2 regions of the Gordonia sp. GN26 genome follow, and region 2 is predicted to be linked to the other one. Evidence: riboswitches for the same ligand, from Rfam matches in the RefSeq annotation. Region 2 holds a riboswitch; the other holds the start of a gene.
What was found. Region 2 has a riboswitch for S-adenosylmethionine ahead of OK17_RS10320 (aminotransferase class V-fold PLP-dependent enzyme). Riboswitches for the same ligand answer to the same signal wherever they lie in the genome.
Positions count from the first base shown of each region.

Region 1: it holds a riboswitch for S-adenosylmethionine, as region 2 does, so the genes downstream of both, OK17_RS06415 (bifunctional o-acetylhomoserine/o-acetylserine sulfhydrylase) here and OK17_RS10320 (aminotransferase class V-fold PLP-dependent enzyme) in region 2, are expected to answer to the same signal.

Region 1 covers NZ_JSYC01000017.1:59,919-75,327, reverse strand. The annotation lists gene OK17_RS06455 (error-prone DNA polymerase) at 1-759, shown strand, start outside; gene OK17_RS06450 (DUF167 domain-containing protein) at 806-1,033, shown strand; gene OK17_RS06445 (tRNA (cytidine(34)-2'-O)-methyltransferase) at 1,030-1,494, opposite strand; gene OK17_RS06440 (serine/threonine dehydratase) at 1,550-2,488, opposite strand; gene OK17_RS06435 (bifunctional methylenetetrahydrofolate dehydrogenase/methenyltetrahydrofolate cyclohydrolase) at 2,544-3,449, shown strand; gene OK17_RS06430 (DUF3017 domain-containing protein) at 3,617-3,850, shown strand; gene OK17_RS06425 (Hsp70 family protein) at 4,013-5,554, shown strand; gene metX (homoserine O-acetyltransferase MetX) at 5,594-6,748, opposite strand; gene OK17_RS06415 (bifunctional o-acetylhomoserine/o-acetylserine sulfhydrylase) at 6,765-8,087, opposite strand; SAM riboswitch class IV at 8,151-8,272, opposite strand; gene OK17_RS06410 (cutinase family protein) at 8,543-10,465, shown strand; gene OK17_RS06405 (MFS transporter) at 10,555-11,829, shown strand; gene bfr (bacterioferritin) at 11,837-12,322, opposite strand; gene OK17_RS06395 ((2Fe-2S)-binding protein) at 12,430-12,612, opposite strand; gene OK17_RS06390 (exodeoxyribonuclease III) at 12,781-13,617, shown strand; gene trpS (tryptophan--tRNA ligase) at 13,666-14,700, shown strand; gene yhjD (inner membrane protein YhjD) at 14,749-15,409, shown strand, end outside.
Region 2 covers NZ_JSYC01000037.1:50,727-66,135, reverse strand. The annotation lists gene OK17_RS10390 (DUF6779 domain-containing protein) at 1-80, opposite strand, end outside; gene OK17_RS10385 (DUF3180 domain-containing protein) at 237-752, opposite strand; gene folK (2-amino-4-hydroxy-6-hydroxymethyldihydropteridine diphosphokinase) at 749-1,276, opposite strand; gene folB (dihydroneopterin aldolase) at 1,273-1,644, opposite strand; gene folP (dihydropteroate synthase) at 1,637-2,545, opposite strand; gene folE (GTP cyclohydrolase I FolE) at 2,563-3,174, opposite strand; gene ftsH (ATP-dependent zinc metalloprotease FtsH) at 3,185-5,596, opposite strand; gene hpt (hypoxanthine phosphoribosyltransferase) at 5,776-6,339, opposite strand; gene OK17_RS10350 (glycine zipper family protein) at 6,654-7,373, shown strand; gene tilS (tRNA lysidine(34) synthetase TilS) at 7,402-8,352, opposite strand; gene OK17_RS10340 (zinc-dependent metalloprotease) at 8,331-9,425, opposite strand; gene dacB (D-alanyl-D-alanine carboxypeptidase/D-alanyl-D-alanine endopeptidase) at 9,422-10,741, opposite strand; gene OK17_RS10330 (inorganic diphosphatase) at 11,026-11,538, shown strand; gene OK17_RS10325 (hypothetical protein) at 11,701-12,153, opposite strand; gene OK17_RS10320 (aminotransferase class V-fold PLP-dependent enzyme) at 12,150-13,499, opposite strand; SAM riboswitch class IV at 13,517-13,631, opposite strand; gene OK17_RS10315 (isochorismate synthase) at 13,744-14,814, shown strand; gene OK17_RS10310 (O-succinylhomoserine sulfhydrylase) at 14,896-15,409, opposite strand, start outside.

The DNA of each region.
Region 1 (15,409 bases), on a different contig from region 2:
GTGGCGGTCCATCGCCCCGACATCAACGCCTCCCTCGCGCACGCAACCCTGGAGAACGAGGGCCTCGACGTGCGTCTGGGGCTCGACGAGGTGCGCGGGGTCGGGGAGGAGGTGGCCCAGCGGATCGTCGACCGGCGCGCCGACGGACCGTACACCGACATCACCGACGTCTCCCGCCGGGCAGCGTTGAGCGCCAAGGAACTCGAGGGTCTCGCCGGGGCAGGGGCCTTCGACGGTTTCGGTCTCAGCAGGCGCCAGGCGCTCTGGGAGGCCGGGGCGGCCGCGACCGTTCGCGACGACCAGCTGGAACTCCGCTCGTCGGGTGCCACGCCGACGCTGCCCGGGCTGTCCGACATCGAACTGGCGGCCACCGACGCCTGGGCCACCGGCATCACCCCGAAGTCGTATCCGACGCAATTCCTGCGCCCTCGGCTCGACGCGATGGGGGTGGTGGCCGCGGACCGGTTGCTGTCGGTGCCCGACGGCGCGCGCGTACTGATCGGCGGGGCGGTGACACACCGCCAACGACCTGCGACGGCGTCAGGGGTGACCTTCATCAACCTCGAGGACGAGACCGGGATGGTCAACGTGGTGTGTTCCGTCGGCCTGTGGGCGCGGTACTGTGTACTGGCACAGACCGCACCGGCGTTGCTGGTGCGCGGTCGGGTACAGAATGCTGAAGGCGCCGTGACCGTTGTCGCAGATCGTTTGCAGCGCATGGATCTTCGGGTGGGAACCAGATCCAGGGACTGGCAGTGACCCGTCGGGGTCTGCCGGAGTGACAAACTACGAATCGGGGAAATCGATGTCGCAGCAGGTCGTGGTGACCGTCAAGCCGAAGAGCAGCAAGGGTCCGCTGGTGGAGGCCGGACCCGACGGAGCCCTCACCATCTACGTTCGCGAACCCGCCACCGAGGGTCGTGCCAACAAGGCGGTCGCCGAGCTGCTCGCCTCACATCTCGGCGTACCCAAGAGCAAGGTCGCGCTCATCGGCGGGGCCACCGCCCGCACCAAGCGGTACCGCGTCGACTAGACGGCGCCGACGAAGCCGTTCTGCCGCCACGCCTCGTAGACGACGATGCTCGCCGCGTTGGCGAGGTTGTGGGATCGACGGCCGGCGAGCATCGGGATGCGCACCCGGTCGGTGACCTCGGGTTCGGCGAGCACTTCGTCGGGCAGACCGGTGGGTTCCGGACCGAACAGCAGCACGTCGCCGGGCCGGTAGTCGACGTCGGTGTGGTAGCGCTCCGCGTGTGCGGTGAACGCGAACACCCGCTCGGGCTTCAGTGTGGTCCACGCCGTCACCAGGTTGGGATGCACGGTCACGGTGGCCATCTCGTGATAGTCCAACCCCGCCCGCTTGACCTGGGCGTCGGACATCGAGAACCCCAACGGTTCGATGAGGTGCAGTTCGCACCCGGTGTTGGCGGCCAGCCGGATCGCGTTTCCGGTGTTCGGCGGGATGCAGGGTTGATAGAACATGATCCGGAACATGATGTGCTCAGCGTAGTCGCCGGGCTCGGCGCCGATGACAGCGCGCGGAACTCCGCTACAGGTCGAAGCCGGTGTTCGCCCCGCACAGCACGATGCACAGCGTCGAATCCGGTTCCGGGCGAACCGCTCCGGTGGTCACCGCGGCGACGGCGGCGGCGGTGCCGTGTTCGACGAGGATGCGGTGAGAGTCCCACAGCATCCGCCGTGCGTCGATGAGCTGGGCGTCGGTCACCAGCACGCTGTCGACGTCGGGGCGCTGCGCGGCGGTCTCCCAGCAGATGTCGCCGACGCGGGTGGCGCCGAGGGAATCGGCGGCGACGCTCTCGAGTTCGACCGGGACCGGTGATCCCGCCGCCCGTGCCTGGTGGAGACAGGACGCCCCGAGGGGTTCGACACCCACGAGGCGGTCACCGGGACGCAGGGTCGCCGCGAGACCGGCCAGCAGGCCGCCACCGCCGACGCAGACCACGGTGGTAAGCGGATCGGGGACGTCCTCGGTCATCTCGAGACCGATCGTGCCCGCGCCCGCGACGATGTCGGGCAGATCGTATGCGTGCAGTGGGAGCGCACCGGTGGTTGCGGCGAGTTCGCCTGCGGCGTCGGCGGCGTCCTGATAGCGCAGTCCGACGAGATGGACCTGCGCGCCCAGGGTGCGCAACGTCTGGACCTTGACCTCGGGTGCGGTCTCGGGGATCACGACCGTGCACGGCACGCCGGCGATCCGTGCGGCCCACGCCGCGCCGATCGCCGCGTTGCCTCCGGATGCGACGAGAACGCCGGCGTCGGTCAGCGCTCCCCGGGCGCGTGCATGCAGCGTCGTCGACAGGCTGCCCCGCACCTTGAAACAGCCGCCGAGCTGGAGGTATTCGAGTTTGAACACGACGTCCCGGGGGCCGTCGACGGTCTCGATGACAGTGCGCAGTGTCGGTGTCCGTCGCAGGAGAGGGGAGATGGTTGCCGCAGCGAGGTCGACGTCGGCCCGTGTTGCTCTCACGGCTCTGACAGTAGTGGCTCACATCGCAGTCGTCGTGGATGGAAGAATGTCGGGCGTGACCGCGATACGACTGGACGGCAAGACCACGCGCGACGAGATCTTCGCAGATCTCACCGAACGGGTGAACACACTGCGCGAGGCGGGCATCACCCCCGGTCTGGGCACAGTGCTCGTCGGCGACGACCCGGGCTCGCATTCCTATGTGAAGGGCAAGCACTCGGACTGCGCCCGCATCGGGGTCGCCTCCATCCGCAAGGATCTGCCGGCCGACGCCACCACCGAGCAGCTCAACGCGGCGATCGACGAACTGAACGCCGACCCGGCCTGCACCGGGTACATCGTGCAGCTGCCACTGCCCAAGCACCTCGACGAGAACGCGGCGCTCGAGCGGATCGATCCGCTCAAGGACGCCGACGGACTGCACCCGATCAACCTCGGTCGCCTGGTCCTGGGCAAGGAGTCGACACTCCCGTGCACGCCGCGCGGCGTCATCCATCTCCTCCGTCGCTACGACATCCCGATCGCCGGTGCCCGCGTCACCGTCGTGGGGCGCGGCGTCACCATCGGCCGGCCGATCGGCCTGCTGCTGACACGGCGTAGCGAGAACGCCACCGTCACCCTCTGCCACACCGGCACCGCCGATCTCCGGTCCGAGGTCGAGCGCGCCGACATCGTCGTCGCGGCCGCCGGCGTGCCGCATCTGATCACCAAGGACATGGTGAAGCCGGGTGCCGCGGTCATCGACGTGGGCGTCAGCCGGACCGACGACGGCCTGGTCGGCGACGTCCATCCCGACGTGTGGGAGGTCGCCGGACACGTCTCGCCGAACCCCGGCGGGGTCGGACCCCTCACGCGCGCCTTCCTGCTCGTCAACGTCGTCGAACGGGCCGAGCAGCAACTCGCCGCCCAGCAGGCCGCCACCGAAGCCGTCGCCGGCGTTGAGGGCGGCGGCACGGCGTGAGTCCGGACGAGCCGCGGGTCGGTCCGGCCGGGGCGGATCTGCCCTCGTCGGATCCGAATCGGTTGCGTCCGCCGGCCCCTGGTGACGGACATCACGACACCGCACCCGGGCCCGAGCCGGTGCAGGGGGTGCGCGCGGTTCTCGTCCAGATCCCGTACCTGCTGGTCATGCTGGGTGTCCTGGCAGCAGCGCTGCTCGTGATGTTCGATCGCTGGCGCCGAGGATCCTTCGTGTTCGGCACGGCGCTTCTCGTCGGAGCACTGCTCCGTGCGTTCATCCCGGCGTCCCAGGCGGGATTACTGCAGGTCAGAGGGAAATTGTTTGACGTCTCCGTGATGGCGACGGTCGGCGGTGTGATGCTCTGGCTCGCCACGTCGATCGACTCTTTGGGCACGGATTGATTACAATAGATACCTGAGCGTGACCTTCAGACCGAGTGGTCGCGCCTGACCAGGCAACTCTCTCTGCCGAGCACTGAGTACGACGCTGGGGCAGACGCACCGACCGCTGGAGTACGTATCACTGCAACACCGACCGATGACCATGTGAATGAAGTGACGTCGATGGGCGTGTCGGCAGGTGCCGGCATGATCCACTACGTCCTGCTGACGCGTGACGATCTCGGCCGCAGCGTGGTGGATTCCCGCGTCATCGACGTCGACCCCACCGACGGTCTCGACGGCGCGGGTCGCGTCAACGCCGGCATCGACGTCATGCTCGGCGCCGCCCGCGAGGCCGACGCCCGGGTGGGCCCGATCGGCGTGGCCGCCCGTACCGCCGCCCAACGGCGCCATCTGCGATCGCGGGGGAGCGGCCCCCGACGCCAGATCCGTCTGGTCGCCGAGGACGAGGCCGTGGTCGCCTGCCTCGCCGACACCGGCGAGATCGATCGTTTCTCCACCGCCGTCGTTGTCGACTGCGGCGACACCGGTATGTCGATCTACACCGTTGATCCGAGCAGTCGCCGGATCACCGGGCTCGAACGCTCGACGGTCCTCAGCGGACGCCGCCTCGACCGGGCCATCGCCGCGAACCTCACCGCCGACAACCCATCGCTGGGAGAGGCCGCCCGCACGCGCGCCGGACGCAGCGAACTGCTCAGCGCCTGCCGGACCGCGAAAGAAGAGATCGCCTACGGACATTCGGGAGCTGGTTCAGACGGCCCCTCGGTGGCCCTCCCCGGCGGTGCGGGACGGGTCGCGCTGACCGAGTCCCATGTCGCCAACGCGGTGGCACCGATGGTCCGCGAGGCACGCGAGGTGTTCGACCGTTACGTCGCCGAGGCGTCCGCCCGTGGCGTCATCCCGGAGGCGGTGGTCTTCGTCGGCGGTCTGGCCAATCTGCCCGCGGTCCGCGACATGGCCCGCGGCCATGACCTCGACACGGTGTGCCCGTCGACCCCGGAACTGGTCGCGGCGACCGGAGCGGCACTTCTGGCCGGCGAAACCTATTCGGGCACAACCCGGCTCGCCTTCATCGGCGGGCAGCGGCAGCGCGAGTGGTTATCGGCCACGCCGCTTGCGGCCGCGGGCGCGATCATCGCCGCGGTCCTGATCACCTTCTACGCGGTCAGCTCGTCGTTCGCCGACCGCGAGGTCCCCGAGCCGTCGTCGACGGTCGGTAGCGTCCCCGCCGTCGCCACGTCGAGCGAGAAGAGTTCGACGCCGGTGCCGACGACCCAGGCCCCGGTGACGCAGGTTCCGGATCAGCCGGTCGAGCAGACCCATGAGCAGCCCGTCCAGCCGGTGCAGCCGGAGGAGCCGCCGGCGTGGAACGAACAGCCGGGCTGGGCCACCACCGAGTTGCCGCCGACCGAGCCGTCGACCGGGACGACCAGCACGCGCACGCTGTCGCCGTTCCCGTGGCCGACGCTGCCGTTCGTGCCGGGCTCGACGCCGCCCCCGATCCCGCCGACCCTGCTGCCCAAGGAGGTCCGGCCGCGGAACACCACGCCGGCTCCGCCGCCGCTCACCCAGCCGACGCCGAACAAGTCGGCACCCAGTCAGTCGTCGGGGGCATCGCCCAGCGAAGAGACACCGCAATCCGGAGCCGTTCGGACGGCACCGCCGGCGTCGTCGAGCACCCCGGTTCCCGCTCCGCGCTGAGCGCAGGCGGCCGGTTTCCGAACCCGGGAGGGCTGGGGGTCAGGCGTCGCGGCGTGCGAGCTCGACCGTGCGCTTGAGCAGGTCGCTGATGGCGTCGAACTCGGTGAGGAAGCCGTCGTGTCCGGTGTCGGATCGCACGACCTGCAGGCCGCCGACGCAGTTGCCCAGTTCTTCGGCGAGCTCGGCCTGTAACCGCAACGGGTACAGGCGATCCGAGTCGATTCCGCCGACGATGACCGGGACCTTGCACTCGTTGAGCGCCTTCTTGATGCCGCCGCGGTTGCGGCCGACGTCGTGATGGTTGAGGACCTCGGTGAGCACTACGTAGCTGCCCGGGTCGAAGCGCTGCATCAGCTTCGACGCCTGATGTTCGAGGTAGCTCTGCACGGCGTAACGACCGCCGAGTAGCGGCTGCTCGTCGCCCTGCGGTTTGTTCTCGAACCGCTCGTCGAGCTCGGGTTCGCTGCGGTAGGACAGGTGTGCGATCTGGCGGGCGATGCCCATGCCGGTCAGCGGTGTCTGTCCGGTTCCGTGGTAGTTGCCGCCGTGCCAGGCCGGGTCGGACTTGATGGCGGCGATCTGTGTGGTCTGGATGCCGATCTGGTCGGCAGTGGCGCGGGCGCCGACGGCCAGCACCAGTGCGCTGCGGACGCGATCGGGGTACTCGATGGCCCACTCGAGCGCGCGGGCACCACCCATCGATCCGCCGAGAACTGCTCCGACACTGCGGATTCCGAGGCGGTCGAGGAGTGCGACCTCGGCGCGGACCTGGTCGAGCACGGTGATCTGCGGGAAGCGTGAACCCCACGGTCGACCGTCGGAGGCGAGGGAGCCGGGACCGGTCGATCCCTTGCACCCACCGAGCACGTTGGCCGAGATGACGCACCACTCGTCGGTGTCGATCGCCTGGCCCGGGCCGATGAGGCCGTCCCACCAGCCGGGCGTCTCGTGCTCGGCGTCGGCGGGACCGGTGACGTGGGAGTCGCCGGTGAGGGCGTGCAGGGTGAGGATGACGTTGTCGCGGGACGGCGACAACGTCCCCCAGCGCTGGAACGCCAGGGTGACGTTGTCGATCCGTTCACCGCTGTCGAGAGGCAGCGAGCCGATGCTCATGCCGACGAGCTTCCCGTCCGGGACCGATTCCCAGTCGGGCTGATCAGACGCTTGCGCGTTCAGGTCGATACTCACCGACAAAACTGCCTCACCTGTCCTATTTGGCGGCTGCGAAGCCCTGTTCGAGGTCCGCCAGGATGTCGTCGATTCCCTCGATACCCACGGCCAGGCGCACCAGGCCCGGGGTGACACCTGCGGCGAGCTGCTCCTCCGGGGTCAGCTGGCTGTGGGTGGTCGAGGCCGGATGGATGACCAGCGAACGGACGTCGCCGATGTTGGCCACATGGCTGTGCAGGGTCAGGGCGTCGACGAACTTCTTGCCCGCGTCGACACCGCCGGTGATCTCGAAGGCGATGATCGCACCCTGGCCCTTGGGGGCGAGTTCCTGGCCGCGCTGGTACCACGGCGAGGACTCGAGGCCGGCGTAGGCGACGGACTCGACCTGGGCGTGACCCTCCAGGAACTTCGCGACCTTCTGCGCGTTCGAGACGTGGCGCTCGATGCGCAGGCTCAGGGTCTCGAGGCCCTGGGCGAGCAGGAAGGCGTTGAACGGGGCGATCGCCGCACCGGTGTCGCGCAGCCACTGGACGCGGGCCTTCAGTGCGTAGGCCGGAGCGCCGAGGTCGGCGAAGACCGCACCGTGGTAGCTGGGGTCCGGGGTGGTGAAGCCGGGGAACAGGTCCTTGCCGTCGCGCTGGACGCGCCAGTCGAAGGTGCCGCCGTCGACGATCACGCCGCCGATCGCGGTGCCGTGGCCGCCGATGTACTTGGTGGCCGAGTGGACGACGACGTCGGCGCCGTGGGCCAGCGGGTTGATCAGGTACGGGGTGGCGACGGTGTTGTCGATGATCAGCGGCAGGCCGTTGCGGTGTGCGACCTCCGAGATGCCCTTGATGTCGAGGATCTCGTTGTTGGGGTTGGAGATCGACTCGCCGTACAGCGCCCGGGTGTTGTCCTTGATGGCGGCCTGCCATGACGCGGGATCCTCGGGATCCTCGACGAAGCTCACCTCGACGCCCAGCTTCGGCAGGGTGTAGTGGAAGAGGTTGTAGGTGCCGCCGTACAGACGCGGGCTCGACACCACGTGACCGCCGGTCTCGACGATGTTCAGGATCGCGTAGGTCTCGGCGGCCTGACCGGATGCGACGAGCAGTGCCGCGACGCCACCCTCCAGGGCCGCGATCCGCTGCTCGACCGCATCCTGGGTCGGGTTCATGATGCGGGTGTAGATGTTGCCCGGCTCTGCGAGACCGAAGAGGTTCGCCGCATGCTGCGTGTCGTTGAAGACGTAAGAGGTGGTCTGGTAGATCGGCAGCGCCCGGGCGTTGGTGGCTGCATCGGCAGCCTGGCCCACATGGACCTGCTTGGTCTCGAAGCTCCAGTTGTCGGCTGGATTGGTGCCTTCGTTGGCATCAGACATGACTGTTGATCACTTTCTACGGTCGGCAGGGCCAAACTCGACCCTGTTGGGGTCCGACCTTCGGACCCGCGCTTGCCGGGGCTTCGCTTCCGCGATCCCACAACCCGGTCATCACCCGGAGCACCCCACCGCGGTTGGAGGGTTGCCGATCAGCTAGCCGGGGCTTGTCGCTGATACTCATGACCTGGCGACAAGGATATAACACGGATGTGAGTGCCAGAGAACCCTCCCGGTCACGCCGAATCGAAGTCCTCGTTAGCCATCCAAAACGTGTAGTGGGTGTGTCCTCCGAGCGGGTGAAATCTCCGGATGTGCAGCGTGAATCACCTGTTCGGGATCGTTAGCAACTCTCAGCGTCCTGTCAGGTTCGCTTTCTCCCCTTAGAGTTCCGCTCACCCGGTGAAGACGCCTCTTCATCCCTGAAGCGTGTCCGGGAGTGGTGAGGAGTGGGCCTCGTGAGGGCAATGGAGCATCTCAGGTCGCGTCGGACGTCGTTTCTGATCGCAACCGCGACCGGTGTGGCGGTGGCCGCGTCCTTCGGTTTGGTCGGCGGTGCCCCGGAGGCGAAGGCGGACTCGTGCGGTGCGGGCGCGGTCGTCATCGTGGGCGGGACCAACGATCCGGAGGGCCAGCACCTCGTCGGCGTGAAACAGCGCTACACCGGGCTCGGACCCGACAACAACCTCGATCCGAACTCCCCGTACGCCGGTGAGGGTGCCTACAAGGTCATCTACGCGGACTATCCGACGACTCTGTGGCCCCTGGGTGCGACGGGCTATGACTCGAGCGTCGCGCAGGGGACCGCAGCGACCAAGTCGGCGATCGCCGGCTACCAGTCGCAGTGTCAGGGCAAGCCCGTCGTCGTGGCCGGATACTCGCAGGGCGCCCGCGTCGCCGGCGACGTGCTGTCGCAGATCGGGAACGGCACGGCCGGCGAGGTCGCCGCGATCGACGAGACAGGCGAACCGATTCTCGACGACGAGGGCAACCCGGTCATGGTGACCATCGACCCGGATGTGATCAGCGGCGAGCTGTACTCCGATCCGCGGCGCGCCGGCGACAAGACCGGGCGAGGTATTGAGCTGTCGCTGATCGGTGTGATCCCCGGTCTGACGATGTCGGGCCCGCGCGGCGCCAACGGTGCGGACGCGGGATTCGGAACGGTGTCGGATCGGGTGGTGTCGGTGTGCATCGACGGCGACCCCATCTGCGACCTACCGGACCCGCTGTACGACCCCATCGGTGCGATCGACGGCATCCTCGGATATCAGACGAAGCACTTCCTCTACCCGTGGGCGATGTATCGCGACCCCGCGTCGCAGTGGGATACGCGGCCGGTCTCGTGCAGCGGCACGGGGACCGCGACCGGGACGGTCTGCATGGTCGGGGCGAAGTCGGCGTTCGCGGAGCTGGTCCAGGGCTGGGCGAACGACATCGGGTACACGGGCGAGATCGGCGATTTCCTGTCCGGCCGTCCGACGATCGGCCTGCCGCTCGGCATCACCCTGGCCAATCTGCAGCCCGTCGTCCGGCTGGTCCAGGGCTTCCTGCCCCCGCTGCCGCAACTCGGTTACGGCGCCTACCTGCCCGATCTCTTCGTCTTCGAGGACATCCTGCAGGGCATCGTCAGTCTGTCCCCGGCACGACTCATGCGTGGTGTGACTGCTCTGGCCGACAGCGTGCGAAGCATCGTGCTGTTGCCGGTGAATTTCGTGCGCTACTGGGCGGGCGCGATCGTCGGACCGACGATCACCTCGCAGCCGAACACCCTCGCAGTGCTCGCAGACGACGATGACTCCGCGTCGGTGGCGCTGGCCCGGTTCGTCGCCACCGTCGACGATGATCCCGAGACCACTGCTCCCGAGGTCGAAGCGCCGGACCGCGGTACCGGTTCGCCTGCGGTCACCGAGGTGGCCGGCGGCTCGTCGAACAGCGACTCCTCGACGGGCGGGGACACCTCGGCGCCGGCCGTCGACCACGACAACAGCCCGGCCGGCGGTGGGGACGACACTGACGCGTCGACCGGCGGGACCGATCCGGGCGTCACGCGGTCGGAGACCGACTCGTCGGCCGGGCCGTCGTCGGATGATGGCGCCTCGGGTGCGGGTGGTCCCGACGGCGACACCGGTGATGCCGGCAGCACCGACTCGGGGACCTCGGACTCGGGGACCTCGGACTCGGGTGGTTCGGACTCGAGCGGTTCCGGCAGTGGTTCCGGCTCGGGCTCCGGAGGTTCGGACTCGAACAGTTCCGGCGGCGACAGCGGGACCGGAGGCTCGAAGTCGGGTTCCGGTGGCAGCGGCTCGGATTCCAGTGGCTCCGGCGACACCGGTGGCGGTTCGGACAGCTCCTCCGGTGGTGACTCCGGCTCGGAATAGGCGCTGCGTAACGACTCGTCGTTCGCTGTGTGAACGAACTCACCGACCCCAGGGGAATGCAGGTGGCGGAGGGCCGGTTGGCATGAGGCGTGCCTGAAGCCCCCACGACGACCGCCGGTGCACCGGACGACCTCGCCATCGATGTGCTCGACAACTCGACGTCGGACGTCGAACAGCGCCCCTCCTCGAGGATCTCGAGCCGTGCCCGCAGGCTGACCATCCTGGCGCTCGCCCTCGGCGGTTTCGGGATCGGTACCACCGAGTTCGTCGCGATGGGTCTGCTGCCGAACATCGCCGGTTCACTCGGCGTCTCCGAACCCACCGCCGGTCACGTCATCTCCGCCTACGCCCTCGGTGTGGTGGTCGGCGCTCCGCTGATCGCCGCACTCACGGCACGGATGTCGCGGCGGGTGCTGCTGATCTCCTTGATGGTGGCGTTCACCGTCGGAAACCTCGCCACCGTCCTGGCGCCGTCGTACGGGCTGCTTCTCGTGGCGCGATTCGTCGCCGGTCTCCCGCACGGCGCGTACTTCGGCGTCGCGGCGCTCGTCGCCGCGCACATGGCCGGTCCGCGGAATCGGGCCAAGGCGGTCGGGCAGGTGATGCTCGGTCTGTCGGTCGCGAACGTCGTCGGCGTACCGGCTGCGGCCTGGCTGGGGGAGACGTTCGGTTGGCGCACCGCGTTCGCGATCGTCGTCGTCATCGGCGTCGCGACCGTCGTCTCGCTGATCCGCGTGCTGCCGAGCCTGTCCGGCATGACGATCACCGACCCGCTGACCGAACTCGGCGCGCTCCGGCGATCGCAGGTGTGGTTCACCCTGGTGATCGGTGTCGTCGGCTTCGGCGGGATGTTCGCCTTTTACACGTACCTGAACTCGGCCCTCACCTCGGTGACGGGACTGCCGGTCTCGGTCGTCCCGATCGCCTTGATGCTGTACGGGCTGGGCATGGTGACCGGCAACTTCGTCGGCGGCTGGGCGGCCGACCGCAACGTCTCGACCGCGATCCTCGCCGGGTTGTCCACCAGTGCGGTAACGCTCGCCGCCTTCGCCGTACTCGCCGAGAATGCCTGGGCAGCACTTATACTCACGTATCTCGTCGCGCTGACCGGTACGACCATGATCCCCGCGCTACAGACACGCCTCATGGACGTCGCGGCCGACGCCCAGACGTTGGCCGCCGCCCTCAATCACTCGGCGCTCAACATCGCCAACGCCGCAGGTGCGTTCCTCGGGGGCGTGGTGGTCGGCGCAGGGTGGGGATTCCTGTCACCGGCGGTGATCGGCGCCGTCCTGGCAGTCGCCGGCATCGCGGTCGCGGTCGTCGCGTTCGTGACCGCGCGAACGCGCCCGGTACTCGCTTGAGGGGGCGTCAGCCGTTGGTCGGCGGCGTCGCGATCGTCTTCGACAGGTAGAGCGGTTCGCCGAGCTTGTTGATCAGCTCGAGCTGCGTCTCGAGGTAGTCGATGTGCTCTTCTTCGTCCGCGAGGATCTTCTCGAGGAGGTTCGCGCTGGTGATGTCGCCCTTCTCGCGGCACATCGCGACGCCCGGGCGCAGGCGTTCGACGACCTCGACCTCGATCGCCATGTCCGACTCGAACTGTTCGCGGATGGACTGACCGATGCGCAGCGGCAGCAGGCGCTGGTAGTTGGGCAGCGCATCGAGGAAGAGGATGCGATCGGTGAGAATTTCCGCGTGAGTCATCTCCTCGATGGACTCGGCGCGGGTCTTGGCGGCGATCTCCGTGAGACCCCAGCTCTCCTGCATCTTCGCGTGGAGGAAGTACTGGTTGATCGCGGTCAGCTCACTCGTGAGCTGCTCGTTGAGAAGAGCAATGACCTCGTCGTCGCCACGCATATGACAGCCTCCCGTTAGCCGAACACTTGTAGTGATGAAGCTAACACGGCAAAACGCCCCGCGCGCGTACTCGCGCGAGGTTGTTGCTGGAGTTGTCGGATGTCAGATCATGCAGCGCTTGTCGCGGTGGCCAGCCTTTCACTCAGGATGCTGTCGAGCTTCTCCAGACAGGTTCCGCAGCCCTCGCCCGCGCCGCAGCGGTCGCTGATGTCGTCGACGGTGTAAGCACCGGCATCGCAGTGCTCATGAACCTCGTCGACGGTGACCGCGCGGCAAATACAAACGAACATCTCGGGACCTAACCTCGTGCTGGATTAGGTAATGCTTACATACCTCTTCCGGGGTGCGCAAGGGTTGCCTTACCTCTTTTTCGTCTCATTCCGAGACGTTGTGTAGCCGTCTTCGAAGCAGTGCAGCGGGCGTCGGCGTGTCGGACCGCATCCGTAGGATGTGGCCCCGTGCCACTCTCCATCTCCACGGTCAACGTCAACGGAATCCGCGCGGCGGTCAAGCATCGTTCCGAGACCAACCGCGGCTTTCTGCCCTGGTTGGAGGACTCGTCGCTGGACGTCGTACTGCTGCAGGAGGTGCGGGCGAGCGAGAGTCTCGCCCGCGACGCCCTGGCGCCTGCGCTCGACGCCGGCTGGCATCTCACGATGAGCGAGTCGTCGGTCAAGGGGCACGCCGGTGTCGGCGTGCTGACCCGCACCGAGCCGGCCGCGGTCCGGTTCGGCTTCGGGAGTGCGGAATTCGACGACCTCGGCCGCTACCTCGAGGTTGACCTCGACTCCGACCTCGGGCCGGTGACCGCGGCCAGTCTGTACCTGCCGAAGGGCGCGGCGCGCACCGACGCCGAGAAGGACATCGCCAAGTACGAGGAGAAGGTGCGGTTCCTCGACGAGTTCGGCGCCCACCTCGGCCGGCTCGTCCGCAGCGGAAGCCACGTCGTCGTCGGTGGCGACTGGAACATCGCCCACGCCGAGGCGGACATCAAGAACTGGAAGGGCAACCTGAAGAGCCCGGGCTTCCTGCCGCATGAGCGCGCGTGGGTGGGTGGCCTCTTGGAAGCCGGCTGGCACGACGTCACCCGCGAGCTGTATCCCGGCGAGAGCGGCCCGTACTCGTGGTGGTCGTGGCGCGGCAAGGCCTTCGACAACGACTCCGGCTGGCGGATCGACTACCAGCTCACCAACCGCTCCCTCGCCGAACGTGCGGTGAAGGCGACGGTCGATAGGGCGGCTGCATACGACCTGCGCTGGTCCGATCACGCGCCGGTAGCCGTCGTCTACGAGTGAGGCGGGCACCGGCGGAAAAGGGCTTTGCGGGTCTGCGAAAATGGACCAATGAGTTCTGACGTACCCGCATCCGGCGCCGCCCGCCCCCGCGTGCTGTCGGGAATCCAGCCCACCAGCGATTCCTTCCACCTCGGCAACTATCTGGGTGCGGTTCGACAGTGGGTGGCCCTGCAGGACGATTTCGAGGCGTTCTACTTCATCCCGGACATGCATGCCATCACGGCGTCGTTCGATCCGAAGACCCTCGCCGATCGCACGCGGCTGTCGGTCGCGCAGTTGTTGGCCGTCGGCGTCGATCCCGAGCGCTCCACGATCTATGTCCAGTCGCACATCCCGGAGATCGCCGAGCTGACCTGGGTGCTGTCGTGCATCACCGGTTTCGGTGAGGCGAGCCGGATGACGCAGTTCAAGGACAAGTCGGCCAAGCAGGGCGTAGACGCCGCCGGCGTCGGCCTGTTCACCTATCCGATCCTGATGGCCGCGGACATCCTCGCGTTCCAGGTGGATCAGGTGCCGGTGGGTGAGGACCAGCGTCAGCACCTCGAACTCACCCGCGATCTCGCGCAGCGGTTCAACTCGCGGTTCGGCAAGGTCCTCAAGGTTCCCCAGGCGTACATCGTCAAGGAGTTCGCCAAGATCTACGACCTGCAGAACCCGACCGCGAAGATGAGCAAGTCCGCCGAGACCGACAAGGGTCTCATCAATCTGCTCGACGAGCCGAAGAAGTCCGCCAAGAAGATCCGTTCGGCGGTGACCGACACCGAGACCGAGATCCGCTTCGACCCGGAGAACAAGCCCGGTGTCAGTAACCTGCTGACCATCCAGTCGGCGTTGAGCGGTACCCCGGTGGACGTCCTCGTCGACAAGTACCAGGGCAAGGGATACGGCGACCTGAAGGTCGAGACCGCCGACATCCTCGCCGAGTTCGTCACCCCGCTGCGCGGTCGCGTCACCGAGTACATGGACGATCCCGCGCAGCTCGACGTGATCCTCGCGCGGGGCGCGGAGCGCGCCCGGTCGGTGGCCTCGGCGACCCTCGAGTCGGTCTATGGCAAGGTGGGTTTCCTGTCACCGAGGCGCTGACACGGTCCTGAGTCCGGCGCCCTCGGCAACCCGACGAGGAGGCGTGCGGTGAGTTCGGTGGTCGATTCGGGGAAGTCGCTTGCAACGCGGGCGAAGTCGATCTACGAGGACCGGCGCGAACGCTGGCCGTGGCTTGACCATCTACTCCGAACCGTCGATCGCTACAACGACCGTCGCGGCAATCTGTATGCCGCGAGCATCAGCTTCAACGGCATCCTCGCGCTCGTCCCGATCATCATGGTCGCGTTCGCGGTCGCCGGCTTCGTGCTGGCCCGGCAGCCGGAGATGTTGCAGACCATCCAGGACGCAGTCGTGGAGAAGATGCCGGGGCAGCTGGGCGACCAGGTCTCCGACATCATCACCTCGGCCATCGATTCCCGCACCACGGTCGGTGTGGTCGGTCTTCTCGGTGCGGCGTTCACCGGCATCGGCTGGATCTCCGGCGTCCGCGCCGGCATGACCGAGATGTGGGGAGGCCGCGTTCAACGCAACGCGGTCATGTCGAAGGTGTGGGACCTCGTGACTTTCGCCGGCCTCGGCGTGGCCTTCGCCGTGACAATGGCGATCACCGCGCTGGGCAACTCGGGTCTCACGCAGACGGTCCTGGGGTGGGTGGCTCTCGATGACGCGTCGTGGGCGCCGATCCTCGTCCGCGCGGTGTCGATCGCCGTGTCGATCCTCGCCACCTGGGCGTTGTTCACCTTCATCA
Region 2 (15,409 bases):
ATCAACAGACCGAGCAGCCATTGCGCCGCCGACCGACCGGAACGTCGCGAGTCGGCAGAACGGCCGTTCGAGGTCGTCATGATCGTGAACTTACCCGCTGTCAGTACATTCACACGCGAACCGGGTCGGAGTTTCTCAGATCGGCGACGTGTTATGTCTCGCATATCCGCCGCGTCCGACGAAACCGGTTCGGTGCACCGGTCCCGAGCCCCCGCGGGGGTCGCCGGCAAAAGATGTCAGGAATCGCCGACGGCGGGCGGGTCCTCGGGCGCCCGGCAGCAGTATTCGAGCCACATCGCCGCGCACACCAACAGCACGCCGCCGATCAGACCCACGATCGCACCGGGCCGGTCCTGGTCGGCGGCCGTCACATCCTGCTGTCCGAGGAGGAAGACCAACAGTCCGGTCCACACGCCGACGGCGATCGCCCCGAGGATGGCAGATGCCTTGGCGAGGGCCAGCACTCGCGCCGCAGTGAGTGGATGCAGTTGTCCGCGAGCGCGACCCACCTCGCGGGACTCCACCCTCGACCGCACGACGACGGCGATGACGACCTCGAGCGCGGCCAGCGCGTAGAGCACGATCCCGGCCAGCAGCGGCAGCGGCGGGAAGTCGTTGTAGTTGTAGCGCACCAGAATCCACGCGGCGATCGCGGTGACCGCAGCGATGACGACGAGGTCGCGGAGCCGGGTGGGCCCGAGGCCGGTCTCCTCGTCGTCCTGCCCTGGACGGTGTGGGTCGGGAAGTGTCATGACGCGCCGCCCCCGGCCGGGCCGAAACGGCCGACGGCGCGCACCGCGTCTCGTTCGGCGGCGTCGAGGGCATCGATCAGTTCACGCACCGGCTGCTCCCCTTGCATCGTCCACAGGGTGGCCTCCGGTTCGATCTCCAGCCACGGGATGAGGACGAAGGCACGCTGCGCCGCCCGCGGGTGCGGAAGCGTCAGCACCGGGTCGTTGTCGACGACGACCCGGCCGGACTCGGTCACCGAGATGACGTCGACATCGAGAGTTCGCGGCCCCCAACGGACTTCACGGGTCCGGTCGGCGGCCTGCTCCAATTCGTTGCCCCGGTCCAGCCAATCCCGCGCACCGCGCGGCCCGTCGACGATCAGGGTGATGTTGAGGAAGTCGTCCTGTTCGACCCCGCCCCAGGGCGGTGTGGCATACACCGCGGACACCGCGACGAGTTCGTCGGCGAAACCCTCGACCACCGACCGCAGATGACCCAGCGAGTCCCCGACATTCGAGCCGGCCGACAAAACCGCGCGACTCATCGCATGCCCTTACGGGAACGGCGGGTCACCACCGCGACGTCGTCGAAGGTCAGCGGGATCGGCGCCGACGGCTTGTGCACGGTGACCTCGCAGGCGGAGATGCGTTCGTCGGCCATGATCGTCTCCGCAACCTCCGCACCGACCGTCTCGATCAGGTTGCGCGGCTCGCCCCCGACGATCGCGGCGACCTGCTGGGCGAGAGCGCCGTAATCGACGGTCTCGGCGAGGTTGTCGGTGTCGGCGGCGGCACGCAGGTCGAGCCACAGGACGACGTCGATGAAGAAGTCCTGGCCGTCCTCGCGCTCGTGGTCGAAGACCCCGTGATTGCCCCGGACCTTCAGTCCGCGTAGTTCGATCCGGTCAGCCATGCGACCCTCCTGCTCCGAACGTGGTGCGTGAGCCGCCCGCACGCCAGGCCTCGGCGACGGTCACGGCGTCGTAGGTGCTCGCCACATCGTGCACGCGGACGCCCCACGCGCCGGCCGCGGCGGTGAGCGCCGAGATCGACGCGGTCGCGATGTCGCGGCCGGCGGGCGGACGGTCGACGCCGTCCCGACCGAGAAGCGTGCCGAGGAAACGCTTGCGGGAGGCGCCCACGAGGACGGGGAAGCCCAACCCGATGAAGGTCGGCAGCGCATGGAGGAGTGCCCAGTTGTGTTCGGCGGTCTTGGCGAAGCCGAGTCCGGGGTCGAGGATGAGCTGGTCCGGGTCGACCCCCGCGGACACCGCGGCATCGACCTGCGCGAGCAACTCGCCGCTCACCTCGGCGACCACGTCGCGGTAACCGCCGACATCGCCGATGCGGTGGGTGAACCGACGGTCCGTGCTCTCGCCCGCCGGCCGCCAGTGCATCAGGATCCACGGCAGTCCGGCGTCGGCGACCACGCGCGCCATGTCGGCGTCGGCACGACCGCCCGAGACGTCGTTGACGATCGAGGCACCGGCCTCGATCGCGGCGGCTGCGACGTCGGCGCGCATGGTGTCGACCGAGACGACGACGCCCTGCGAGGCGAGGGCCGCGATGACCGGGGCGACGCGCTCGGCCTCGAGGCCGGGGGCGACGCGGATGGCACCCGGCCGCGTCGACTCACCGCCGACGTCGATGAGGTCGGCGCCCTGCTCGATCAGCTGGAGTCCGTGTGCGACCGCGGCGTCGGTGTCGAGGTAGCGGCCGCCGTCGGAGAAGGAGTCCGCGGTGACGTTCAGGACGCCCATCACCAGGGTCCGGTGGTTCCCACCACCGGCCGGCACCGCGCTCGAGGGAGTCATCGGGGGATCGGCCGGGGTCACCGGGTGATCAGGTCGAGGGCTTCGCCGCGGGATACCGCACTGGTCTTGAAGATTCCACGGACGGCCGACGTCGTGGTGGTCGCCCCCGGCTTCCGGATGCCGCGCATCGCCATGCACAGGTGCTCGGCTTCGATGACGACGATGACGCCGCGGGGTTCGAGCTTGCGCATGATCGCATCGGCGATCTGGGTGGTCAGGCGTTCCTGGACCTGCGGGCGCTTGGCGTACAGGTCGACCAGCCGGGCCAGCTTCGACAGGCCGGTCACGCGGCCGGATTCCCCGGGGATGTAGCCGACGTGCGCGACACCGTGGAAGGACACCAGATGGTGCTCGCAGGTGGAGTACATCGGGATGTCCTTCACCAGCACGAGCTCGTCGTGGTCTTCGTCGAAGGTGGTGGCGAGAACCTCGTCGGGGTCGGTGTACAGCCCGGCGAACATCTCGCGGTAGGCGTTGGCCACGCGGGTGGGCGTCCGGAGCAGACCTTCACGGTCGGGGTCTTCGCCGACCGCCAGCAACAGCTCGCGGACCGCGGCCTCGGCACGTGCTTGATCGAACTCCGCCGGGTGTCCGTTCACCACGGTGTCGCGCCCCTCGCTGATCGTCATGCGTCAAACCTTACGAGCTTCGCCCGTCATCACCCTCACCGGCACTGTCCGGCCGGGCATTCCCGTTGTCGCCGTGCCGGCCCCAGCCGTTGGTCCCGTTGGAGGCGGGACGATCGGTCGAGGGTTGCTCCGGCGGCCATCCCGGTGCCGACCAGTCGCGCGGCGCACCGTAATCCGGGCGGGTACCGCCCGTGTACGGACCACCGGGCGGCGGAGCCGACTGACCCGGGTTGGGGTACTGCGGATTCGGATGAGCAGGAGCCGGGTTCTGGCCACCCGGGTACTGCTGGTGCTCCGGGTACTGGGGACTCGGGTATTGCGGGTTCGGGTTCTGGGGAGTCGGATTCCCCGTCGGCGGAACCGGTCCGCCCTGTGCACCCGGCTCGGGATAGACCGGCGGGTAGTTCGGAACCTGACCCGGAACCTGCGAGCCGCCCGGGTAGCCCGCACCGACGGGCTCGGGGATCTTCGCCGCCTCCGGCGGGGGCCACGGCTCGCCGCGCTCGATGGCGAGCTCGCCCGGCGTCTTCACCGGCGGCTTGTCGCTCGGGGTGCGCTCGCCGAAGTCGTTGAACGCGGTGATCCGCGGACGCTTGACGACGTCGGAGAAGATCTTCTCCAGATCCTTGCGGGTCAACGTCTCCTTCTCGAGGAGCTGGGTCGCGAGCACGTCGAGGGTGTCGCGGTACTCGGTGAGGATGGCCCACGCCTCCGTGTGCGCCGCCTCGATGAGTCGACGGACCTCGTCGTCGATCTCGCTGGCGATCTCGGCCGAGTAGGCCGACTGGGCACCCATCGAACGGCCCAGGAACGGGTCGCCCTGGTCCTGGCCGTACCGCACGGCACCCAGCTTCGCGCTCATGCCGTATTCGGTGACCATCGCGCGGGCGATCTTGGTGGCCTGGTCGATGTCCGACGACGCCCCGGTGGTCGGCTCGTGGAAGACGAGTTCCTCGGCGGCGCGGCCACCCATGGCCATCACCAGACGCGCGATCATCTCCGACCGCGTCATCAGGTCCTTGTCCTGCTCGGGCACGGCGAGCGCGTGACCGCCGGTTCGTCCGCGGGCGAGGATCGTCACCTTGTAGATCGGGTCCAGATCGGGCATCGCCCACGCGGCCAGGGTGTGTCCGCCCTCGTGGTACGCCACGACCTTGCGTTCGTGCTCGCTGATGATCCGGCTCTTGCGACGCGGTCCGCCGATGACCCGGTCGACGGCTTCCTCGAGTGCTTCGCCGGTGATGGTCTGCTTGTTCTCACGCGCGGTGAGCAGGGCGGCCTCGTTGACGACGTTGGCCAGGTCGGCGCCGGACATGCCCGGCGTGCGCTTGGCGAGACCGTCGAGGTCGGCACTCGAGTCGATCGGCTTGCCCTTGGCGTGCACCTTGAGGATGGCGCGGCGCCCGGCCATGTCGGGGTTGCCGACCGGGATCTGACGGTCGAAGCGCCCGGGGCGCAGTAGTGCCGGGTCGAGGATGTCGGGACGGTTGGTCGCCGCGATCAGGATGACGCCCGACCGGTCGCCGAAGCCGTCCATCTCGACGAGCAGCTGGTTCAGCGTCTGCTCGCGCTCGTCGTGGCCACCGCCGAGGCCCGCACCGCGCTGGCGGCCGACGGCGTCGATCTCGTCGACGAAGATGATGCACGGACTGTTGTTCTTGGCCTGCTCGAACAGGTCTCGCACGCGGGATGCACCGACGCCGACGAACATCTCGACGAAGTCGGAGCCGGAGATGGTGAAGAACGGGACCCCGGCCTCACCGGCGACCGCACGCGCCAACAGGGTCTTACCGGTTCCGGGCGGGCCGAACAGCAGCACGCCGCGCGGGATCTTCGCGCCCAGGGCCTGGTAGCGGGCCGGGTTCTGGAGGAAGTCCTTGATCTCGTAGAGCTCCTCGACGGCCTCGTCGGCACCGGCGACATCGGCGAAGGTCGTCTTCGGCATGTCCTTGGAGAGCTGCTTGGCCTTCGACTTGCCGAAGCCCATGACGCCGCCGCGGCCACCGCCCTGCATGCGGCTCATCACGAAGAAGAACAGACCGAACAGCAGGATCATCGGCAGAACGAAGATGAGGATCTGCCAGAGCACCGACTGCTCGTTGACGTTCGTCGTGTACTTGGTGCCGGTCTCCTGGACCGCGTCGAAGATCTGTTCACCGGCCTGGGCCGGGTACTTGGTGCTGATCTTGTCCGCGTCGGCGTCGTCGACCTTGATCGGCGAGTTGAGCTCGATGCGCAGCTGCTGCTCGCGGTCGTCGATGCTGATGAACTTGGTGTTCTTCTTGTTCAGCTGCTCCAGCGCGACGGAGGTGTCGACGCCCCGGTACTCGCGGTCGGAGTCGCTCATCACGCTCCAGCCCCACAGGGCGAGCAGGACGAGCGCCAGGATGGCGAGGTTGCGGAAGACTGTCTTACGGTTCATGCCAGTTGGTGGGGGTTCGACCGGCGTGCGGGATCGAGTCCCGGCGCCCACTCCGTTCCCATGTCCTTCCCATCGACGTACACATTGAGGCTACCGGTCAACGATCACGCTGGTGAAACCGTTCCCGCCGCATGATCACCGGCACGGCGCGCAGGTCATGGCGGGTTCGGGGTCGCGGATCAGCTGCTGTAGACCGCGGGCTTGAGGCGCCCGATGTAGGGCAGGTCCCGGTAGCGCTCGGCGTAGTCGAGTCCGTAACCGACGACGAACTCGTTCGGGATGTCGAAGCCGACGTCGGCGACGCGCACCGGCGACCGGACGGCCTCGGGCTTGCGGAGCAGGGTGCAGACCTCGAGGCTGCGGGGCGAACGGGTGGCGAGGTTCTTCATCAGCCACGACAAGGTGAGGCCCGAGTCGATGATGTCCTCGACGATCAGGACGTCGCGGCCCTCGATGTCGCGGTCGAGGTCCTTGAGGATCCGCACGACGCCGGACGAGGAGGTCGACGAGCCGTAGCTCGACACCGCCATGAACTCCAGCTGGGACGGGATCGGAAGGGCGCGCGCGAAATCGGTCATGAACATGACCGCTCCCTTGAGCACTCCGATCAGGACCAGATCGTCCTCGATGTCGGTGTACCGGGAGGCGACGGATCGGGCGAGTTCGACGGTGCGCTGCTTGATCTGTTCCTCGGTGATCAGAACAGCGTCGATGTCAGCGGCATAGGGGTCAGCGGACTGCACCTTTACAGCTTGTCATGTTTCGCGGGTCACATGGCCGACGGGTGGGACGGCGGTCAGAAATTACTCACGAGTAGAGATTGGACCGTTTGGACGAATTTGCCATCGAGGTTGTTTGCATGTATAACAGTCAGATAACGAACTTTAACATCGGCCACTTGTGAAACTTTTCTTCACAATTGTTACGCCGGGTTTGTGAATGTTGGTCAACCCGCAAGCAACGTGGGTAGCAGGGGTATTTCGACCTGTGAATATGATCTACCCCAGTTCCCTATTCCCCCCCTCGGGGAACTCCCCTTCATGGAAAGAATTCCTTCATGTCAACTGAACGACAGGACGGGGCCTTGTCGCGCAAATCCACGCGCACACTGGTCGCCGTTGCCATTTCCCTTGCCGCCGTGGTGATCACGGCACTCGCCGGCACCGCACAGGCTGCTCCTAAGCAGTTCGGGCCGGCGACCTACGACGCCAACTGGAATCAGTCGTCGCTGACCCTCACCCTGCACAATGCCTCGGCCAGCACTGAAAACGGCACGCTGACCATTCGTAATTTCGGTGGCGCGGAAGTGTTCCGTATGCCTCTCGCATACCGCATGGAGGATCGCCAGTTCCCGATCGACGCGCGTCAGGCCGGCAACAAGGTGACGCTCATTCCGTCGCGTAACAACGCTCGTTCCGTGCAGGTCAACGCGGCGGAGGTCAAGACCCTGCGCGACAGCGCGCGGCACCAGGTCGCCGCACCGACCACGCGCCAGGAGCGGGACGACCAGGCGCTGACCCGCTTCCAGCAGCAGCTCAGTGCGGGCACCACGGTGTCGTCTTTGGTCGGCACGATTGTCGGCGCGATCGTCGGTGGTCTCATCGGTTGCATCGTCGGAATCACCGCCGCAGTCGTCGGCTGTCTCGTCGGCGTCGCGCCTGCCGCCGCGGTCGGCGGCATCGTCGGCCTCGCACTTGGCGGTGGTGGCACCCTGATCGGTGCCGGCCTCCAGTACTTCCAGACGATCAACTCGCCGTTCAAGGCACCCAAGAAGTAGGTCGCAGACCTTTTCCTGACGGTCCGTCTCACCTCTCGGTGAGGCGGACCGTCAGCGTTTGACCACTACGTTCCACGACGGTCCGCACACCCGGGTCCCCGCCGATCGCCACCTGCGCGCCCCCGTTCTCACCGACGAGCTGGTCGACCGCGGCGATCACGCGATGCGTCGGCTCGGTGGCCCCGACGTCGAGCAGCCAGCGACGGATCACCCTGGTCCGCACCGCCCTCGGCACGTCCCGGAGCGGTTCGATCTCCAGTCCGTCGACAGTGCGGGCGCTCCCCCACACCGCCCCCGCCCAGGCGTCGAGGGCGTCGTTGTCGTCCTGGAGCGCCGCTGCGGTCCGGCCCAGCGCGTCCACGACGCCGCCGCGGACCACATCGTCGAGCAATGGCAACACCTCCGCACGCAACCGCACCCTGGTGAACCGGGGATCACGGTTGTGCGGGTCGTGGTGCGCGGCGAGCCCGAGTTCGGTGCACACGGCCAGCGTCTGCGTCCGACGTACGCGCAGCAACGGCCGGCCCCATGGCGCCTTCCATGCGCGCATACCCGCGATGGATCGTGCCCCCGAGCCGCGTGCGAGTCCGAGAAGCACCGTCTCCGCCTGATCGTCGGCGGTGTGCGCGAGCAGCACAGGTCGGCCGCCCCGGGCGGCGTCGAGCGCGGCGTACCGCGCCTCGCGGGCCGCTGCTTCGAGACCGCCGCGGGTCCCGACCCTCACCTCGAGCACCCGGGCTTCGGCACCGAGTTCACGTGCCGTGTCGGCGGCCCGCGCCGCGACGCCTGCGGAACCCTCCTGGAGACCGTGGTCGACGACCAGCGCGGTGACGTCGAGTCCCGCGCGAACAGCCGTCGCCGTCAGTGCGAGCGAGTCCGCCCCGCCGGAGAGCCCGACGCAGACGGAGGCATGCGGGTCGTCGAGAACGGTGGTCGCGAAGTCCGCGACCACCCGCGTCACAGCACGCGTCGAATCCATGCCTGCGGCGTGTCGATCTCGTCCGGAAGCGGCATCGTCTCGGGCGAGGTCCACACCGTGTTGAACCGCTCCATCCCGACGGTCTCGACCACCTCGTCGACGAAGGCCTTGCCCCGGACGTACTGCGCGATCTTGGCGTCCATGCCGATGAGGGCGCGGATGATGCGCTGCACCGGGTTCTGCGGTGCCTTGCGACGCTTGTCGAAAGCGGTTCGGATGCGGGCGACGGACGGGACGTGCGCCGGGCCGACGGCGTCCATCACGTGGTCGGCGTGACCCTCGAGCAGCGTGCCGAGGACCATCATCCGCTGGAAGGCGTCGAACTGCTCGGGGCTCTGCAACAGCTGCATCGCGCCGATGATGCCCTTCTCACGGGGTTCGGAGCTCTTGAGCGCTTTGGTCATCCGCGTGACGATCTCGGTGGTCGACTCACCGGTCTCGGAGGTGAGCACGGCGACGTTGTCCTGCATGTAGTCGCGCAGCCACGGGTTGGCCGAGAACTGCACGCGGTGCGTGACCTCGTGCAGGCACACCCACAGACGGAAGTCCGACGGCACGACCTTGAGCTGGCGTTCGACGTTGATGATGTTGGGTGTCACGACCATCAGCACGCCGGGTTCACCGGTCTCAGGGTCCGGCGTGAACGGATCGTACTGACCGAGGATGGCCGTGGAGAGGAAGGCGAGCAGACCGCCGGCCTGCACCCCGCCGAACTTGGCGGCGAGGCCGGACGAGGCCATCTCGAGACCGGCCTCTGATCCCAGCATCGATCGCATCGACACGGAGGCCGCGTCGATCCACCCCGGCCGGTCGAGGATTCGGGTCGTCGGGATGCGGAGTCCGTCGGCGAGACCGGTGACCTCGCGGACCGGTGCCTCCGCACGCGTCGCCGCGTCGGCGAGCTCGGCCTGCGCGGCCTCATAGGTGTAGGCCGTGGTCTTGGGACCCGGTCGGACGAGCCGTTTCGCGGTCGACGCGGCGAGCGGCCAGTCGATCTGCGACCCGATACTCAGACGGGTGTCGTCTCCCGCCGGCTCGACCGCGACCTTGCTGTCGGTTCCTGACATGCTCATCGGCACCCGCACTCTCTGAGTTGACCCACCACGGCGTCCAGGGCGGGTCTCGCGTCCGCCGGCGAGGTGCCGCCGGACATGAGGGCGAACGACAGCACGCGGCCATCGATCGTTTGGACTATGCCCGTCAACGAACTGACGCCGGTGAGTGTTCCGGTCTTCGCGCGCACCCATCCGGCACCGGGTGTCGTGGCGACCGGGAAACGGTCGGCGAGGGTGCCCGTACCGGCGGCGATCGGCAGACCGTCGAGCATCGGTCGCAGCTTGGGGTTCGAGGGTCCGCTGGCCGCGGTCATCACCGCGTCGAGCAGTGCCGGCGTCGTGCGATTGGCGTAGGAGATGCCCGACGCGTCGGCCAGCGTGGTGCCCGTCCACTGGTCGGGGAAGGTGGTCGACAGGACCTGCTCGATCGCGTCGACGCCGGCGGCGAGGGTCGCGGGGCCGCCGCGATGCACCGACAGTTCGACCGACAGCGTCTCGGCCAGCACGTTGTCGCTGTAGCGGAGCATGTCGTTGACCCGGGTCACCAGCGGCGCGGACTCGACCTTCGCCACGACGCGGTCGCCGGCGGGTGCGGACGCCTCGGTCACCGGCGCGTCGACGCCGAGCGCTGCGGCCAGCGCCTCACCGGCCATGATCCCGGGCGTCGCGGAACGCGGTGAGTATTCGTCGAGCGGTTCGAGGCGTGCGCCGTCGACCATCAGCGACTCGATCGGCGCGATGTCACCGCCCTGGATGTCCCGACGGTCCCAGGTTCGGTCCATCGTCGGGCCCGAGAAGGCGCTGAGGTCCACCGCGACCGAGGTGACCGGGATGCCGGCCTGCTTGATCTGTTCGGCGAGGTCTGCGATGCGGGCGGGCTCGCTGTAGAAGGTGTCGGCATCGGCCGGCTGCGCCGACAGGGTCGGATCGCCGGCCCCCTTGAGGATCACCTGCCCGTTCGACCCCGCGACGACCGTCGTGGTGAGGCGCGCGTCGTGCGGCATGGCCTCGAGGAAGGCCGCGGCCGAGAGCACCTTGTCGTTCGACGCGGGGATGCGCGGACGACCGGGGTTGCGCGACCACAGGACCTCGCCGGTCAGCGAGTCGGAGATCATGCCGCTCAGGACACCGAGCGCCGGATTCCGCAGTGCGGGGGCGATCGCGCGGGACACCCCGGCGGGCGTCGGGGCCGGTGCGGTGGCGGCGACCGGGTCGATCTGCGGGTCGGGGGAGATCGCGGCGGGCTGCGGCGGTATCCCCGGCGGCAGCTCGGCTTCCGTGTCCAGGCGGAGAGCCACGACGACCGCAGCGGTCGACGCCAGCGCGAGGATCACGACGGCGACGATCGTCCACCAGAGGAGTTTGCGACTGCGGGGTCTGCCATCACGACCTGCGGGTCTGGTGGTTGCGCCCACGAAGCCTCCGGATCTCTCGCATTGCGTTACCGATACTGCACTGACCGAAATGTCGGATATGAGCGACCCGGGGTCTGATACACCCGCGCACTGCGGGGGTACGAAGTCCGAGGTCGTCGGACTAACAGTATCGTTGTTGCGACGCGCGGCCATCTGGGCCGTCCGGCGATCACACCCCCGATCCGCAACTGCCAGGAGGAACAGTGGAATTCGATGTGACCATCGAGATCCCCAAAGGTGGCCGAAACAAGTACGAGGTCGACCACGAGACGGGGAAGGTCTACCTCGACCGCTACCTGTACACCTCGATGGGCTACCCGGCCGACTACGGCTACATCGACGGCACCCTCGGCGAGGACGGCGACCCGCTCGACGCGATGGTCCTGCTGCCCGAGTCGGTCTTCCCCGGCATCATCGTGCGCGCCCGCATCGTCGGCATGTACACGATGACCGACGAGGCCGGCGGCGACGACAAGCTGCTGTGCGTGCCCGCCGGTGACGTGCGCTGGGACCACATCAAGGACATCTCCGACGTGTCGGAGTACGAGCTGGGCCCGATCTCGCACTTCTTCGAGCACTACAAGGATCTCGAGCCCGGCAAGGAGGTCCAGCCCGGCGGTTGGGTCGGCCGGGAAGCTGCCGAGAAGGTCGCCCAGGAGGCCATCGACCGCCTCGCTGCTCACCCGCACGACGCCAACGAGCCCTCGCGCGGCTGACGCCACCCGAGCAGTCATTCACGACCGCCGACGACACACGCTGTCGTCGGCGGTTCGTGTTCTAACGGGGTGAACCACAATCGCCGCCTCCGGCCACATCGCCACGTACAGAAGGCGATCGTGGCCGGCGGCGGCGATTCTGCGTTCGGTCTGGCCCGAAACCTAGGCGACCCGGTGGCGCACGTCCGCGAAGACCGGGAGCACCTGCTCGCGGATTCGACGGTCGGTGGCCGAACCGTCGACCGGGACCAGGATCACCGCGTCGGCGACCTCGGCGGCGTAGATGTCGCGCAGCAGCGTGATCAGGCCGTGGGCCGTGCCGACGTAGCGGATGGTCTCCGCGTTGTCGGTGGCGCCTCCGGCCTGCGCGACGGCGGCGCGTGCCGACGCCGCGTGCGGTGCGATGGCCACCTCGACCTCGAGGGCGACGACGAAGTTCGCCTGGTCATGGGTGCCGGCCCGCAGCAGCGAGCGCGCCCGCTGGGCATCGCGCAGGGTCTCGCGGCGCACGACGATCGGGAAGGTCTGGGCGACCGCGTCTCCCGCGATGGCGACCCGGAAGCCGGGACGGCCGATGGTGGCGGCGTTGCGCGGAGTGTCGAGTTGGATGGTCATGCGGGGTGCCCCTCGTCGAGTGCTGGTCGGGTGGTGGTCGTGGTGGCGCCGAGCGCGCCGAGTGCGTCGAGCAGGCGGTCGATGTCGTCGGAGGTGGTGCCCGCACCGAAGCTCGCGCGGACGGCACCTTCGGGATGACCGAGTCGCTTGAGCAGTGGGTGGGCGCAGAACTTGCCGTCCCGCACACCGATTCCGTGCTCGCTGCTCAGGTATTCGGCCACGGCCCGCGGTGCGAGGCCGTCGACGGTGAAGCCGGCGATGCCGACGCGGTCGGTCGAGTCGGAGAAGATCTGCAGCGGACGCACGCCGTCGATGCGGGCGAGACCGGCGTCGAGCCGTTCACAGAGCCGGAGTTCGTGGAGGCCGATGGCCTCGGGACCCAGGTCGGCCAGTGCGGTGCACGCCTCGGCGATCGACACGGCGCCGAGCACGTTCGGCGAGCCGGCCTCGTGGCGGGCGGCGCCGGTGTGCCAGGTGGTCCCGGCCGAGCTCTCCTCACCGTCCAGCTCGACGTCGGCGGTCGCTCCCCCGCCGGCGAGGTACGGGTCGGCGGCGTCGAACCAGTCGGACCGTCCGATCAGGACGCCGGCACCGAACGGCGCGTACGCCTTGTGACCGGAGAAGGCCAGATAGTCGATGCCGTGGCTGACGATCGAGATGGGGCGGTGCGCGACGAGCTGCGCCGCGTCGACCAGGATGCGAGCCCCGTGACGGTGGGCGATCGACGCCAGCCTGCCGATCGGGAGGACCTCGCCGGTGACGTTCGACGCGGCGGTCACCGCGAGCAGCGACGCCGGCTTCGAGGCGAGTTCGGCCTCGATCGCGACGAGGGTGTCCTCGATCGTGTCGCAGGCGGTCACCACGCGAGCCCGGTTCCGGCCGTCCTTGGGTGCGCACCACGGCAGCAGGTTGGCGTGGTGCTCGATGTCGAGGACCACGACGTCGCCGGGCGTGATGTGGGCGGCGAGGTTGATCGCGTCGGTGGTGTTGCGGGTGAAGACGACGGTGTCGTCGACGCGGCCGCGGACGAACTCGCGCACGGTCTCGCGGGCGGCCTCGTAGCGACGGGTGGTGACCTGCGAGAGGTGACCTGCACCGCGGTGGACGCTCGCGTACTCGCCGAGGGCACCGGCGACCTGCGCGGCAACCCACGCCAGCGCAGGGGCGCTAGCCGCGTAGTCGAGATTGGCGTAGCCGACGCTGTGTCCGGCGGCAACGGGAACCTGAGCATCCGCACCGACGACCGGTGCGAGCGCGGGGATGACGGGCGCCCGGTGCGGGATCGCGGACACTGCGGCGCGAATCGGGCGGACGGTGGTGACGGGTGCCGAGAGCACAGCAGTCATGACAAGAACTCCTCGAGAATCCACACTTGCCGCATTCGGGTTCGAACGCAGCCAGGTCGTCACCCGGAGCACCCCACCGTGGAGGAGGGTTGCCGACCAGCGAGCCGGGGCTTGTCACTGGCACTCATGACCTGCGACAAGCCTCGCGGATCCCGGAGAAGGGTGTCAATTTAGATTCACCGTGATTCATAGTTAGGACAGGCTTACCTGTACCCTGGCTGTCGTGTCATCGAGTGAGGTCTTCGTGTTGTCGCGTCCGCACGGCACCGTGCGGGGCGAAGGGGTCGTCCGGTCGTTCACCGACGTCGACGAGGCGTCCGCAGCGCTGCGTGCGGGCGAGGTCGCGTCGCTGACCGGCGCGATCCCCTTCGATGTGCGCGACCCGGCGGCCCTGGTCGCCCCCGAACGACTCCGGACCGATGAGGCACCGCTGCCCGGGACCGGCCCGCTGTCGCGACGCCCGATCTCGACCGTGCTCCACCCCGACGCCGACGAGCACCGCGAACGCGTCGCGCACGCGGTCAAGCGCATCGTCGCGGGCGACGTCGGGAAGGTGGTGCTCGCGCGCAGCATCGATCTCGTGCTCGACGAGCAGGTCCGGCCGGGCGAGTTCATCGACGCCCTGGCCGGCGGCAACGCCGGACACAACGCTTTCGGTGTGGACGTCGGCGCCGCAACGGGTTCGGGAACGTGGCTGGTCGGCGCGAGTCCCGAGGTCCTGCTCCGTAAGTCGGGTTCGACGGTGACCTGTCACCCGTACGCGGGTTCGGCGGCGCGGTCCGCCGACCCCGCCGTAGACCGTGCCACCGCCGACGAATTGCTCGCTTCGGCAAAGGATCTCGCGGAACACGCCTTCGTCGTCGACCACCTGCGCGAACGCCTGGGACTTCTCTGCGACGACATCGACGCGCCGTCGGAGCCGAAGCTCGAGTCCACCGGCGAGGTCTGGCACCTGGCCACCCCGATCCGCGCAACACTCCGCGACCCGGCGACCACCGCCCTCGATCTCGCGCTGCTCCTCGGCCCCACTCCCGCGGTGTGCGGAACCCCGAGTGATGTTGCCGCACAGATCATCCGGGACGTCGAGGGCGACCGCGGTTTCTACGCCGGCGCGGTCGGCTGGTGCGACGCTGCCGGCGATGGCGAGTGGATGGTGACCATCCGCTGTGCCGAACTCGCCGCCGATGGTCGGAGCCTGCGCACCTGGGCGGGCGGCGGCATCGTCGAACACTCCGACCCGCAAGCGGAACTGGAGGAGACCGCGTTCAAGCTGCGGACCGTGCTGAACGCGCTGGGGATCGCGGAGCTGCCCTAGCGCTGTGTGAACCCACCATTTTTCGGCAAACCCAGCACCCCAAGGGGTGGTGGCTCTGCCGAAAAAGGGTGGGTTTACCCGTCAGCCGAGCGCCTGATCCAGGTCCGCAAGCAGGTCGTCGATGCCCTCGAGGCCAACCGAGAGGCGGACGACCGAGTCGCTCAGACCGATCGCTGCCCGTCCCTCGGGCCCCATCGCGCGATGCGTGGTGGTGGCCGGGTGGGTGATGAGCGACTTGGAGTCACCGAGGTTGTTGGAGATGTCGATGACCTTCAGCGCGTTGAGGACCTCGAAGGCGCGCTTCTTGCCGTCGATGCCGTCGTGGTCGTTGAGCTCGAAGGTCACCACGGTGCCGCCACCGGACATCTGGCTCTTGGCCAGCTCGAACTGCGGATGCGACTGCAGGAACGGGTATTTCACCCAGCGGACGCGGGGGTCGGATTCCAGGAACTCCGCGATGCGCAGGGCCGAGGACACCGAGGCGTCGACGCGCAGGCGCAGCGTCTCGAGGCCCTTGACCAGCGTCCAGGCGTTGAACGGGCTCAACGCCGGACCGGTGTGGCGCATCAGCTGCTGCACCGGGCCGTCGATGTAC